Regions from separate parts of the Marinobacter sp. CH_CUG1437-1 genome, predicted to be linked through region 1. Evidence: predicted binding sites of a transcription regulator. Region 1 holds the regulator's gene; each other region holds the start of a gene.
The links. Region 1 encodes FliA, which starts transcription of late flagellar genes. Its sites were predicted from a motif close to CTAAAGTTTNNNNNNNNNNNGCCGNTAA; they were not measured.

Region 1 (3,040 bases):
GAGTAACGTGTCGGTCAACCTCGGAATTGCCCTGGCGCAGAAAGGCCGGAGAGTGGTGCTGCTCGACGCCGATCTTGGGCTCGCCAACATCGACGTATTGCTGGGCATCACCGCCAACCGTAACCTTCAGGATGTTCTGGCAGGCGACTGTGACCTCAAGGACGTTCTGGTAAATGGTCCCGGCGGCATAAAGATCGTTCCTGCCTCGTCAGGTACCCAGCGGATGACCCAGCTCAGTCCCATGGAGCATGCCGGGCTTATTAATGCGTTCAGCGAGCTGGGGGATCAGATCGATGTCCTGATCGTCGACACCGCCGCCGGTATCTCCGAATCGGTGGTCAGCTTTCTCAGGGCGTCCCAGGAGTTACTGTTGGTTGTGTGTGACGAACCCACGTCCATCACCGATGCCTACGCCCTGATCAAGCTGATGAACCGGGATTATGGAACCAATCGTTTCCGCATTCTTGCCAACCAGGTGCGGAATGAGCAGGAAGGCCGGCATCTGTTCGAAAAACTGACTCGGGTCACCGAGCGCTTCCTCGATGTGGCACTACAATATGTCGGTATAGTCCCCTACGATGAGGCGGTGAAGAAAGCAGTCCAGAGACAGAGGGCAGTGCTGGATGCCTATCCCAGAGCGAAAGCCTCCCTGGCCATCAAGTCTCTGGCCGACAAGGTAGACAGCTGGCCGTTGCCGTCCTCACCCCGTGGACATCTGGAATTCTTTGTGGAGCGGCTCGTCGAAGTCTGAATCGGATCCAGTCAAACAAGAAACCGGATACATGACATTGGCGAAAAACCTCGGAATCTATAACCAGTCGGGTGCGCAGAAAGCATCTCAGCTTGTTGAGCAACACGCGCCGCTGGTCAAGAAAATCGCCCTCCATTTGATGGCCCGCCTGCCGGCTTCCGTTCAGCTTGAAGATCTTATGCAGGCCGGCATGATTGGCCTGCTTGAGGCTGCCCAGCGATACAGTTCCACCAAAGGAGCCACCTTCGAGACCTACGCCGGTATCCGGATTCGTGGGGCGATGGTCGATGAAATCCGCAAGGGCGACTGGGTTCCCCGCTCCGTGCATCGAAACGCCCGTCGCATTTCCCAGGCCATCAAGGCTGTGGAAGACCGGCTTGGCCGGGAAGCCCAGGATCAGGAAGTGGCCGAGGAGCTGGGCATGGAGCTTGCGGAGTATCATTCCTATCTTTCCGATTCCAACAGTGGCCGACTTTTTAGCCTCGATGAGCTCAATGAATCCGGAGAGCTGCCGATAGAACAGACAGAGACGCAGGATAACCCTCTGGAGGGGTTGTCCTCCGATGCCTTCCGGCGGAGCCTGGCTGAGGCCATTGAAGACCTGCCGGAGCGGGAAAAACTGGTTCTGAGCCTTTATTACCAGGAAGAGCTGAACCTCAAGGAAATAGGCGCCGTGCTGGGCGTCAGCGAGAGCAGGGTCAGCCAGATTCACAGCCAGGCTGCCTTGCGCCTTCGGGGGCGGTTGTCGGATTGGCGCCAGGAACCGGACAGCTGATTGCGTTCAGTCTGTGTCTGCGAAGGGGCAGTCTGTAGTTTTTGGTAACCGATGCTTTACAACGGAAGCAAAGGTCTGACAATAAGCGGTTTAAACAGCGGCCTGCTAGACTTTGAACGCGAAGGTCAAACGAATTCCGGGTGTTACTAACTGGAGGTCCCATTGGACAAAAACATGAAAATCCTCATTGTGGATGATTTCTCCACAATGCGACGGATCATCAAAAACCTGCTGCGTGATCTGGGCTTCACCAACACCGATGAAGCAGACGATGGCAACACAGCCTTGCCGATGCTGAAGAGCGGCAAATACGACTTTCTGGTCACCGACTGGAACATGCCGGGCATGTCCGGGTTCGATCTTCTGAAGGCTGTCCGGGCTGACGAGAATCTGAAAACCCTGCCGGTATTGATGGTAACGGCTGAGGCGAAGCGCGACCAGATTGTTGCCGCGGCTCAGGCGGGCGTGAACGGCTACGTTGTCAAACCGTTCACTGCCGCTGTGCTCAAGGAAAAGATTGAGAAAATCTTTGAAAGAATCCAGTAACCAGAGGTCGGATGGCTCTCATGAGCGATAGCAAAAAGAACCATCGGGGCCTTGAGCCGGAGGTGACCGAAAAGCTCCAGCGGCAGGCAGCAGAGCTGGCAGAGAGTGTTGATGCCGGTGATTATGCCAAAGCCATGACCCTGATCAATGAACTCAGCGAGGTCAGGGATCAAAGTCTGTACCGCGAGGTAGGGCGATTGACCCGGAGCCTGCACGAAGCCATCCGGAACTTCCAGATTGACCCCCGGAACGCGGAACAGCAGGAAGCGCTGTCGAAGATGACAGACGCCTCCGATCGCCTCGAATACGTTGTGCAGATGACCGGCGAAGCGGCCAACCGCACCATGGACCTGGTTGAGGAAACCATGCCGGTGGCCAACGCGTTTCGTGAAGAAGCGGCCTCCTTGCGGGACGAATGGCAACGTCTGCGTCGTCGGGAGATGCAGCCGGCGGAGTTCCGGGAACTGTACGGCCGTATTGATCGCTTTTTTGTCAGCACAGCCAGCGACGCTGACACCATGTACAACAATCTGTCGGAAATCCTGCTTGCTCAGGATTATCAGGATTTGACGGGCCAGGTTATCCAGAAGGTCACCGCCCTGGTAAAAGAGGTTGAGGAGCAGATGCTCAGCCTGGTGGTGATGGCCAGCCATGTGGATCAGCTCACCGGCACCGTGCACCAGATTGAAGAGAAGGAAGAATCTGCAGAGAAGGGCGTCGGGCCCCAGATCAAGGCCGATGAGCGTGAAGATGTAGTTTCGGGACAGGATGACGTTGACGACCTGTTGTCCAGTCTCGGTTTCTGAACAAAGAGGGTAACGCATGGCGTTCGATGCTGATGAAGAGATTTTGCAGGACTTCCTGGTAGAAGCCGGTGAAATTCTCGAAAAGCTGTCAGAGCAGTTGGTAGATCTTGAGCAACATCCTGACGACAGTGATCTGCTCAACGCCATTTTCCGTGGCTTTCA
Region 2 (3,040 bases), on a different contig from region 1:
TGAATGGTGTTTGTTGTGTTTCTGCTGGCTTACATGGTTCGCAGGCGTCTGGATTCCCTTGATCTGCTCTCCGGTGACGAGGTCTGGCGTCGCTGGTTCAGGCATGGCAGCCGGGTCAGGGCAGGCCGTGAGTCCGGGATAGGTATCGGGCTGGCACTGGTTCTATTGCCGGCCTTTCTGCTCGGGCTTGCGCAATATCTCCTGGTCGCCTCCGGCTGGAGAATGGCTGCTTACCCACTGGAGTTCCTGGTTCTGGTCGTTCTCATGGGAACGCCTGGTTGGCGACAGATCCTCCGGGCCTACGCAGAGGCATGGCAGCGGGGGGACATGCAGTCAGCCTGGCATCATGTGAAAGATCTTTTGCCGGCCGATGAACGGGGAGCAGCGGTGTCTCCCGAGGCCATGCACCTCTCGCTGTCGAAGGCACTTATGGTGTCGGTGTTCCAGCGCTTCTTTCTGGTGGCTTTCTGGTACGTGATTGGTGGTATCGGCTTTGCCGTTCTCGCCCGCGGTCTGGTTGCCCTTGCCGATCAGTGGCCCCAGGCTCCGGCAAGGCCGCGCTTTTCCGGGTTGGCGAACCTCGCCGGCTGGATCCCTGCCAGGCTTCTTGCCCTGACCTTCGGAATTGCCGGAGACCTGGCCGGCTGGCTGCGGGAAACCCGCCGCACGCTGACCGGTGTGACCAAAAAAGCCGGGGAGGTGCTCATGATTTCGGCCAACGGGTCGTTAACCGGGTATGCGCTGGATCCAGCCCGCTTTTCCCGGGTTCATCCGGATGAGTGGACAGCGTTCGGAGGACGTAGCCTGAGAGCAGTAAGGGATTTGTTGAACAGAAGCATGCTGGTCTGGATATGCATGCTCGCTCTGCTGGTCATTTCCGGGGTTGTCTGAGCCGGATTTTATAAAACGTTACAGTTTAACAAGAAATAATGCTTAAGTTTTTAAGACTTTAGGCGATAATAAAAGAAAAGAATATAAGTTCAGCTGTTACTTGCCAGCACGAGGGTCCCTGTGAAGCAACTCATTAATCCTGCCATCGCACTGATGAACCGGTTGCCGATGGTGTACAAGTTCAGTCTCATCAGCATTCTGTTCCTGTTGCCGATCGGTGGGCTGTCCTGGCTCGCCATTTCCGAGCTGAACCGTTCCGTCCAGACCATGACTCGAGGTGTCGAGGGGCTTGAGCAGCTTCAACAGGTTGACCGGCTGGTGGACGCCGCGATGGATTATCGCGATTATCGCTCACCCGCGATCATCAAGGATGAGAGCGCTATTATGGCGGTGTCGGAAGAGGCTGCCAGTGAGATTGATAATACGCTGGCGGCCCTGACTGCCGAGGAGCGTTCTTTCGATACTTCTGGCTCCTGGGGCGAGCAGGTCAACGACCTTCGGCAGGAGTGGGAGGCTCTGCGGGCTGAAGACAACTATCAGGGTAACTTCGATCCGCAGTTCAAGTATTACCAGGAATTTGTCCAGAAGGCTCAGGCCCTGCTTTCGGCCACCATTGAAATCTCGGGCCTGGGGCAGGGGGCGTCCCGGGAAAATCAGTTGATTCTCGGACTTGTCCGCGACTCATTACCGGCAGCCCGCACCGTGATTGGCCAGGCAAAATCCTACGGTATCTATGCCCTGGTCGAGGGGCAGGTAGGCTATGCGCTGAGCGAAACGCTGAACGAAATCTATGACCAGTTGACCAATCGCAGTTCACTGCTCTCACCAGCGTTGGCCCTGGCCTCTGAGGCATCGCCGGCTTTGGCTGAGCGGGCGGGCAATGCCATCCAGCGGGTTGATGAGAGCCTGATGGTGGTTCGGGATCAACTGGATGTGAACGTGATTACGCCGATGCGCCTGGAAATGCCCTGGACTGAATACAACGACCTGATGTCCGGGCAACTGGCTCACTATGATCAGGTCAAGGCGGCGGCTTTCAACGTGGTCGACGAGAATCTGCAGGCGCGGCTGAACAGTGAGGTCAATCAGCGCCGGCTGATCGTCATCGCCCTGGTTGTTGTTCTTCTGGTGGTGGTCTATCTCTATATCGGCTTCTTCATGTCTGTACGCACTGCCATTAACCGGTTCAGCGAAGCGGCTCGCAGCGTCGCTGCCGGCGATATGACCACCCACATCAAGCTGCGCAATCGCGACGAACTGGGTGAGCTGACCACGGAATTCAATAACATGACCGACCGGATTGCCGAGCTGATCCGTTCCGTCAGCCGGACTACGGCGGATGTGGACCAGCAGGCAACCCGGGTCAATGATACTGCGGCGGCCAACAGCGAAGCCGTGGCACGGCAGATGGAAGAAAGCGGCCAGATCAACGAAGCCATGAACCAGATGGTCGAGGCGGTTCACGAAGTTACCGAAAGCGCTCACCGGGTGGCAGACAGCGCCAGCAACGCCGAGCAGGACACCGAGACCGGTCGTGGCGTCGTTGCCGATACCGTAGAAACCATCAACAAGCTGGCAGGCGAGATATCCGGCGCCGTGGAAGTGATTAACCGGGTCAGCAAGGACAGCGACAACATCAGCCAGGTGCTGATAGAGATCAAGGCGATTGCCGAACAGACCAACCTGTTGGCCCTGAATGCCGCGATTGAGGCCGCGAGGGCAGGTGAACAGGGTCGTGGGTTTGCGGTAGTTGCCGATGAGGTCCGCTCACTCTCTCAGCGTACCCATAAATCCACCGAAGAGATCGAAGGCATGATTTCCCGGCTTCAGAGCGGCGTGAAAGACGCGGTGTCGGCCATGACCAACAGCCGGGATGTTACCGAGACAACGGTGCAGAAGTCTGGTGAAGTGACGGAAGCTCTGGACAGAATCGCCAAAGGCATCTCGGTGATCGTGGATATGAGCCACCAGATTGCACAGGCGGCAGAAGAGCAGTCTGCCGTTGCGAAAAACGTGAATTCCAGTGTCGAGCAGATTGGCGAACTGGGCCATAAAACGGCCGCCAATGCCGAGGAGACACTGGGATCCTCGAGGGAAATGTCGCAACTGACGGCCTCACTTCAGCGTCTGGTGGAGGCCTTTAAGGTCT
Region 3 (3,040 bases), on a different contig from region 1:
ACTTCTTCAAGATGATTCAGAAAATTCGCCATGCGCTACCCCAGTGGGTGCCGACCATTGGTGTCGAAGGCGGGCGTCTGAACATTGTGCCGGTGGATTTCGTAGTTAACGCCATGGACCACATTGCCCACCTTGAGGGTGAAGACGGCAAGTGCTTCCACCTGGTGGACAGTGATCCGTACAAGGTTGGCGAAATCCTCAATATCTTTAGTGAGGCGGGGCACGCACCCAAGATGGGGATGCGGATTGATTCCAGAATGTTCGGCTTTATTCCGCCGTTCATTCGCCAGAGTCTGAAGAATCTTCCGCCCGTGAAGCGGCTGACCTCGGCAATCCTCGACGACATGGGCATTCCGCCCTCCGTGATGTCATTCATCAATTACCCGACCCGGTTCGACGCCCGTGAAACCGAGCGCGTTTTGAAAGGCACCGGTATTGAAGTGCCCCGGCTGCCGGACTACGCGCCGGTGATCTGGGACTACTGGGAGCGCAATCTGGACCCGGACCTGTTCAAGGACCGCACGCTCAAGGGCACGGTTGAAGGTCGCGTGTGCGTAGTGACAGGTGCAACGTCCGGTATCGGTCTGGCCACGGCGCAAAAACTGGCAGACGCTGGCGCCATCCTGGTGATCGGCGCCCGGAAACTGGAGCGTCTGAAGGAAGTGACCGCGGAGCTGGAGTCTCGCGGAGCGAGCGTGCACGCCTATCCGTGCGATTTCTCCGACATGGACGCGTGCGATGAGTTTGTGAAGACCGTTCTGGATAACCACGGCCACGTGGATGTGCTGGTCAACAATGCCGGGCGTTCCATTCGCCGGTCACTGGACCTGTCGTTCGATCGATTCCACGATTTCGAGCGCACCATGCAGCTGAACTACTTCGGTTCCGTGCGCCTGATCATGGGCTTTGCGCCGAAGATGCTGGAGAACCGCCGAGGGCACGTAGTGAACATCTCGTCTATCGGGGTGTTGACCAACGCGCCCCGATTCTCGGCCTACGTGGCGTCCAAGTCTGCCCTGGATGCATTCAGCCGTTGCGCTGCTGCGGAGTGGTCAGATCGCAACGTGACCTTCACCACCATCAACATGCCGTTGGTGAAGACCCCGATGATTGCGCCGACCAAGATCTACGATTCTGTGCCTACCCTGACGCCGGACGAGGCCGCAGGCATGGTCGCTGACGCGATTGTTTATCGACCGAAACGCATCGCGACTCGTCTCGGGATTTTTGCCCAGGTGCTGCATGCCCTGGCACCCAAGATGGGCGAGATTGTCATGAACACCGGTTACCGGATGTTCCCGGATTCACCTGCCGCCGCCGGCAGTCGATCCGGCGAGAAGCCGAAGGTGTCCACAGAGCAGGTGGCTTTCGCCGCCATCATGCGGGGCATCTACTGGTAACGTGGTAGCGCCTGAATCGAGTGGGAGGGGAGTTACTTCCCCTCCCATTTCAATTGGTTAAACAAGATTCGCCTCTTTTTTGAGTTGTTCTGGGCTAAAGAAAACCTGCCGATAGCCGATGGTTAACATAAGAACAATATAAAAGAAGGGCTATTGATGACTCTCAAGAAACGTCTTTTGCTGACCTTGCTGCTGGTTGGCCTGCTTCCCGTCATTGCCATCTCGTTTTTTAACGCCGAAATTGCCCGACAGAGCCTGACGGAACAGGCGTTGCAACAACTCTCTATTGCGGCTACCAACAAGCAGCATAGTGTTGAAGATTATCTCAGCACTATTGCCCGGCAGCTGAAAGCCATGGCCAATAATCGCGGGACCCGAACGGCGGCCCAGGGGTTTGGTTTGGCATTTCAGAATTACGAAAAACTGGTACAAGAGGAGCAGTCGACCTTACGAGAAAACGTCGAGGCTTATTATCAGCAGAATTTCTTGCCACCCTTACAGCAAAATGGTGGTGCTAAGGGACGTTCAGCCTCGGATTTCGTTGCATCCCTCAGCAAAAACAGCCTGGCTCTGCAGATGGGTTACATCGTGGACAACCCGAATCCTGTGGGGCAGAAAGACGAATTGGTATCGGCCGACGTCCATATCGCGCAGTTTTATAACACCCTTCACAAACAGTGGCACACCTCGTTCAAGGAGTTTCAGGAGGCGTTCGGCTACTACGATATTTATCTCATTGATGCCGATACAGGCCATGTTATCTATTCCGTAGCCAAAGAGGTTGATTTTGCTACCTCCCTGAAAGACGGTCCCTACGCGGATTCCGGCCTTGCGGCAGCTTATCGTCAGGCGCTGTCTGACGGACAGGATACTGCTCCGACTTTTGTTGATTTTACTCGGTATGTACCGTCCTACGGTGCGCCCGCCGGATTTGTGGCAACCCCCATATATTCCGAAAAGGATGAGCGGCTGGCCGTGCTGGCCTTCCAGTTCCCCATCGACAGCCTGAACGACATCATGATGGAGCGAGATGGCATGGGCGAAACCGGGGATGCCTATCTGGTGGGCCCGGATAACCTGATGCGGTCAGACTCATACCTGGATCCGGAAAACCGCAGCGTTGTCGCTTCCTTTGCCGACCCGGAGAATGGGCGCATAAGTTCGACATCGGTGGATGAAGCTCTGGCTGGGAATTCCGGTGAAGGCGTGGTTACGTCCTACCGGGGCGAACCAGTGTTTTCCGCCCACAGGCCAGTTGCTGTAGGCGGGTTGAACTGGGCGCTGGTGGCGGAGATCAGCGAAGACGAGGCCTTGGCGCCCGTGCGTGAAATGTGGACGCTGGCCGCGATAGCCATTGCTATTGTGATCCTGGCTGTAGTGGCCGTGGCGGTCTGGACCGCAGTGCGGATCATGAAACCCCTCGGCAGAGACCCGGCCGAATTGCAGGCACTGGCGGAGCAGGTGGCTGCGGGTAATCTGGTCATCGATTCGTCCGAAAGTGACAGGGCAACGGGTGTTTACGGCTCCATGCTCAAAATGGTGTCGGACCTGAAAGAAGTGATCTTCAGGGTCGAGGAGGCTTCCCAGCGCCAGGCCAGTGCATCTGAACAATTGTCGGGTACTTCCTCACATACTCTGGA
Region 4 (3,040 bases), on a different contig from region 1:
ATCACATTGGCCGGGCCGGGTTGTACGGTTTTCACTGTTCAAGAGGAGACACTGGGTGAGAATCCGTCAGGGATTTGAAGAAAAGTCACGCCTCGGGCGGCTGCTTGTTAATCGCGGCTACCTGTCCGAGAAACAACTGGATGAGGGCCTGAAGCTCCAGCGCGAAACCGGACAGCGCCTGGGTGAGGTGTTCATCCAGGCTGGCTGGATCAGCGAAAAAGAACTTCACCGGGTCCTAAAGCACCAGTCCCGGTATCGCAACGCTGCGGCGCTCGTCACAGCGGTAACGCTGCCATTCCAGCCCCTGGTCACCTTTGCGGCGAGCAATTCGGCCGAAGCGTCCCAGGCATCGCTGGAGGCTGGTGAATTGTATGAGCGCGGTAACCTCGCTCCACTGAGCGAGACCGAGCTGGCGGCCGTCTCAGGTCAGGGAGACCCGAACCTGCTGGAGCGTATCGGTATTGTACGCGATATGGTTGAGAATCCGGCGGGTGACGGCGAACAGGGCGCAGACGGATCCCCAGATGTCATCGAGGGGCTGAAACTTACCGCCAATATTTTTGTACCGGTCCTCAACTTTCTCGACTCGGACCTGACAATTTCCGGTGTCCACTACCGCGACGGTGAGCCTCGCTATCGGATTAGGGATGATGGCGCCTTGATGCTTGCATTCCCCGAGCGCATCGAGGAAATCCGCATGGACAATATCCGGGTCAGCGGTAGCCAGGGTACCTCAATGGGTAACGTGAGTATCCACGACATCCGTTTCCATCCGGACTCCCAGATGACAATCTATACCCGATGAAGTAAAAAGCGTTGCTTGCCAGGGCCCTGCTCAGGCGCTGGCAAGCACTGTGCTGCTGGAAACTGTGGTCTGCTGCCCCTGGGCACCGTACAGCTTTTGCTGACCGGTGGCGCCACGGAATATGTCGGTGAGCCGTGACAGGCGTTTTTGCAGATGGCTGATCACCCGACCGTTGGTCTGGTTCAGCGTCTGACAGGCCCGGAGTTTCTGGTCCGCTTCCTGCCAGAGCTGGAACAGCTCAGAAAAACCGGCGCTGCGGATAAAGCGGGAAGGCTCGCCGCTTTCCGGGCGGTATCCCATCTGGACCAATGTCCGGATTTTCTGTTTGGCGCGTTCGCGAACGGCACCCAGAAGCTCGTTTTTCTCTTTGGTCAGAGTTTCCAGCTGGCGGAGGTCAGAACTGGCAAGGCATGTCTTTTCTTTTTCGAGAATATCAGCCAGCGTCTCCAGCTGACTGACATCCTGGGAAAGAAGGGTCTTCAGATCATCGATTGCGGCCATGGTTTACTCACCCGAAAATGCTTTCATCCATCTCAAGCATTTTCTGGGCCAGTTTCTCGGCGTCAATCTTGTAGGTTCCGTTCTCCAGGGCGGAGCGGATCTGTTCGATGCGGTCGTCATCCATTTCCGGATAATCGCCAAGCTTCTGTTCAAGCTGTTTGAGATTCTTGGCCTGATTGCTCAGGCTGACGTTCTCGCCCCGGGCACCCTGGGCCTGGGTTTTCGCCTGTTCGTTGGTCGCCGGCTGGGTATTCTGGGTGCCGGCGCTCTTGTCGGCCGTGGTTCTCTGGGTGTTGACCTGGCCGGGGCCAATTCCATTTAAGTCAACTGACATATCTGTACCTGCTTGCCTGTCGCGCCACGTGAATGCAGCGCTTACTCGAGTTTATGTCTTCTTAACGGCGGGGCCGCGAAAACCTTTAGTAATTTTCAGTAGTTTTTTCGTCTCTTTTTTTCTACCGGGTTTCCGGCAGGGATTTGCCGCACCGGCAAGCTCATGCCGAGGCGGGCTTACATCGGGATTTCGACATGACCTGGCGCAACAACGCTGGCCTTGATCGTGCGGGAGGATCGCAGATTCTCAACCAGAACCTGTTCGCCAACCCCTGCGCTGGCAAGGGCCTTCCCGCGCGAACGCACTGAGAATCCGCCCGTTTTGGCGGTGATGATAACATGGTCGCCCCGTTCCACGGCATTTGGCGCAGAGAGCATATCCGGCGTGATCAGCGAGCCTGCGTTGACCGACCGGCGCACTTCCATGCCAATGGCCTGTTTCGCGTCGGTAATGACGCCGCGCCGGGAGGCATTGATTTCAACGGACTGCTTGGCGAGGAGGCCTTCGGTTACCCGTTCTCCCCGTGTCAGCGGTCTTGCCGCCACAAGGGCCGGCCCGTGGATGGAAACGGGAGCCGTCACAAACATCCGCCAGGGCCTTGATCCTTCGCAGGCCACCTGCATCGAAGGGCTGGTGCTTTTCCAGGGATCTCCACTGAATTCGACACTCAAGGGCTTCTCGCATTCCGCGAGTGCAAGTCGGTCGTCGATGGAGCCCGGTTCAAAGGATACGGTGTAGCCTTCTGCGGCCTGTTCTCTGGCAAAGCCGTCAAGAAATTCCAGTGTCGCCTGGCGAATCTGTTCAGCGGTTGTGTCAGCCAGCAGCGGGGCGCTCAAGCAAGACATTAGCAGTATCAGAGCGAATTTGGTGGTGCGCATACGTAGCAGTTTGTCCTATGCTGTCAACAACAAGGCAGAAAAGCCCGAATCAGGCTAAGGATTCGATGGCAGTGGCCGTTAAACGGGCTAATCCGCCGCTGATATGACGGCTTTCCGTCAATCACGCTATTATTCAGTGACCAGCAAGATATATGCCGTTGTAATTCCGGCAGGCCAGGAGAATCGAAATGGCAGGGGTATTGGACAGTGTTAACCAGCGAACCCAGTTGGTAGGGCAGAATCGCCTGGAGCTCCTTCTTTTCCGCTTAAGGGGGAGGCAGATCTATGGGATCAACGTCTTCAAGGTGAAAGAAGTACTGCAGTGTCCGAAACTGTCGTCACTGCCCAACAGTCGGCCTGTTGTTCGTGGCGTCGCTCACAGCCGCGGTGAGACCATCCCCATCATTGACCTGAGCATGGCCATTGGCTTGCCCGGCATTCCCCAGGAAGAGCTGGCTACCAGCTTTGTCATCATTACCGAGTACAATCGCAAGACACAGGGTTTCCTGGTCACCGGCGTCG

Region 2: a site for FliA is predicted at 933-960, ahead of WA411_RS13280 (methyl-accepting chemotaxis protein). Genes of this name have one in related genera too.
Region 3: a site for FliA is predicted at 1,495-1,522, ahead of WA411_RS15315 (methyl-accepting chemotaxis protein). Genes of this name have one in related genera too.
Region 4: a site for FliA is predicted at 1,702-1,729, ahead of flgM (flagellar biosynthesis anti-sigma factor FlgM). Genes of this name have one in related genera too.

What each region holds. Positions count from the first base shown of each region.
Region 1 covers NZ_JAYMEW010000003.1:703,617-706,656, forward strand. Annotated here, with positions in the region: gene WA411_RS12030 (MinD/ParA family protein) at 1-751, shown strand, start outside; gene WA411_RS12035 (RNA polymerase sigma factor FliA) at 783-1,526, shown strand; gene cheY (chemotaxis response regulator CheY) at 1,689-2,072, shown strand; gene WA411_RS12045 (protein phosphatase CheZ) at 2,093-2,878, shown strand; gene WA411_RS12050 (chemotaxis protein CheA) at 2,895-3,040, shown strand, end outside.
Region 2 covers NZ_JAYMEW010000004.1:278,226-281,265, reverse strand. Annotated here, with positions in the region: gene ampD (1,6-anhydro-N-acetylmuramyl-L-alanine amidase AmpD) at 1-3, shown strand, start outside; gene ampE (regulatory signaling modulator protein AmpE) at 4-891, shown strand; gene WA411_RS13280 (methyl-accepting chemotaxis protein) at 1,012-3,040, shown strand, end outside.
Region 3 covers NZ_JAYMEW010000006.1:35,073-38,112, reverse strand. Annotated here, with positions in the region: gene WA411_RS15320 (SDR family oxidoreductase) at 1-1,400, shown strand, start outside; gene WA411_RS15315 (methyl-accepting chemotaxis protein) at 1,557-3,040, shown strand, end outside.
Region 4 covers NZ_JAYMEW010000004.1:8,991-12,030, reverse strand. Annotated here, with positions in the region: gene WA411_RS12130 (pilus assembly protein PilB) at 56-805, shown strand; gene WA411_RS12125 (flagella synthesis protein FlgN) at 836-1,306, opposite strand; gene flgM (flagellar biosynthesis anti-sigma factor FlgM) at 1,314-1,640, opposite strand; gene flgA (flagellar basal body P-ring formation chaperone FlgA) at 1,817-2,518, opposite strand; gene WA411_RS12110 (chemotaxis protein CheV) at 2,707-3,040, shown strand, end outside.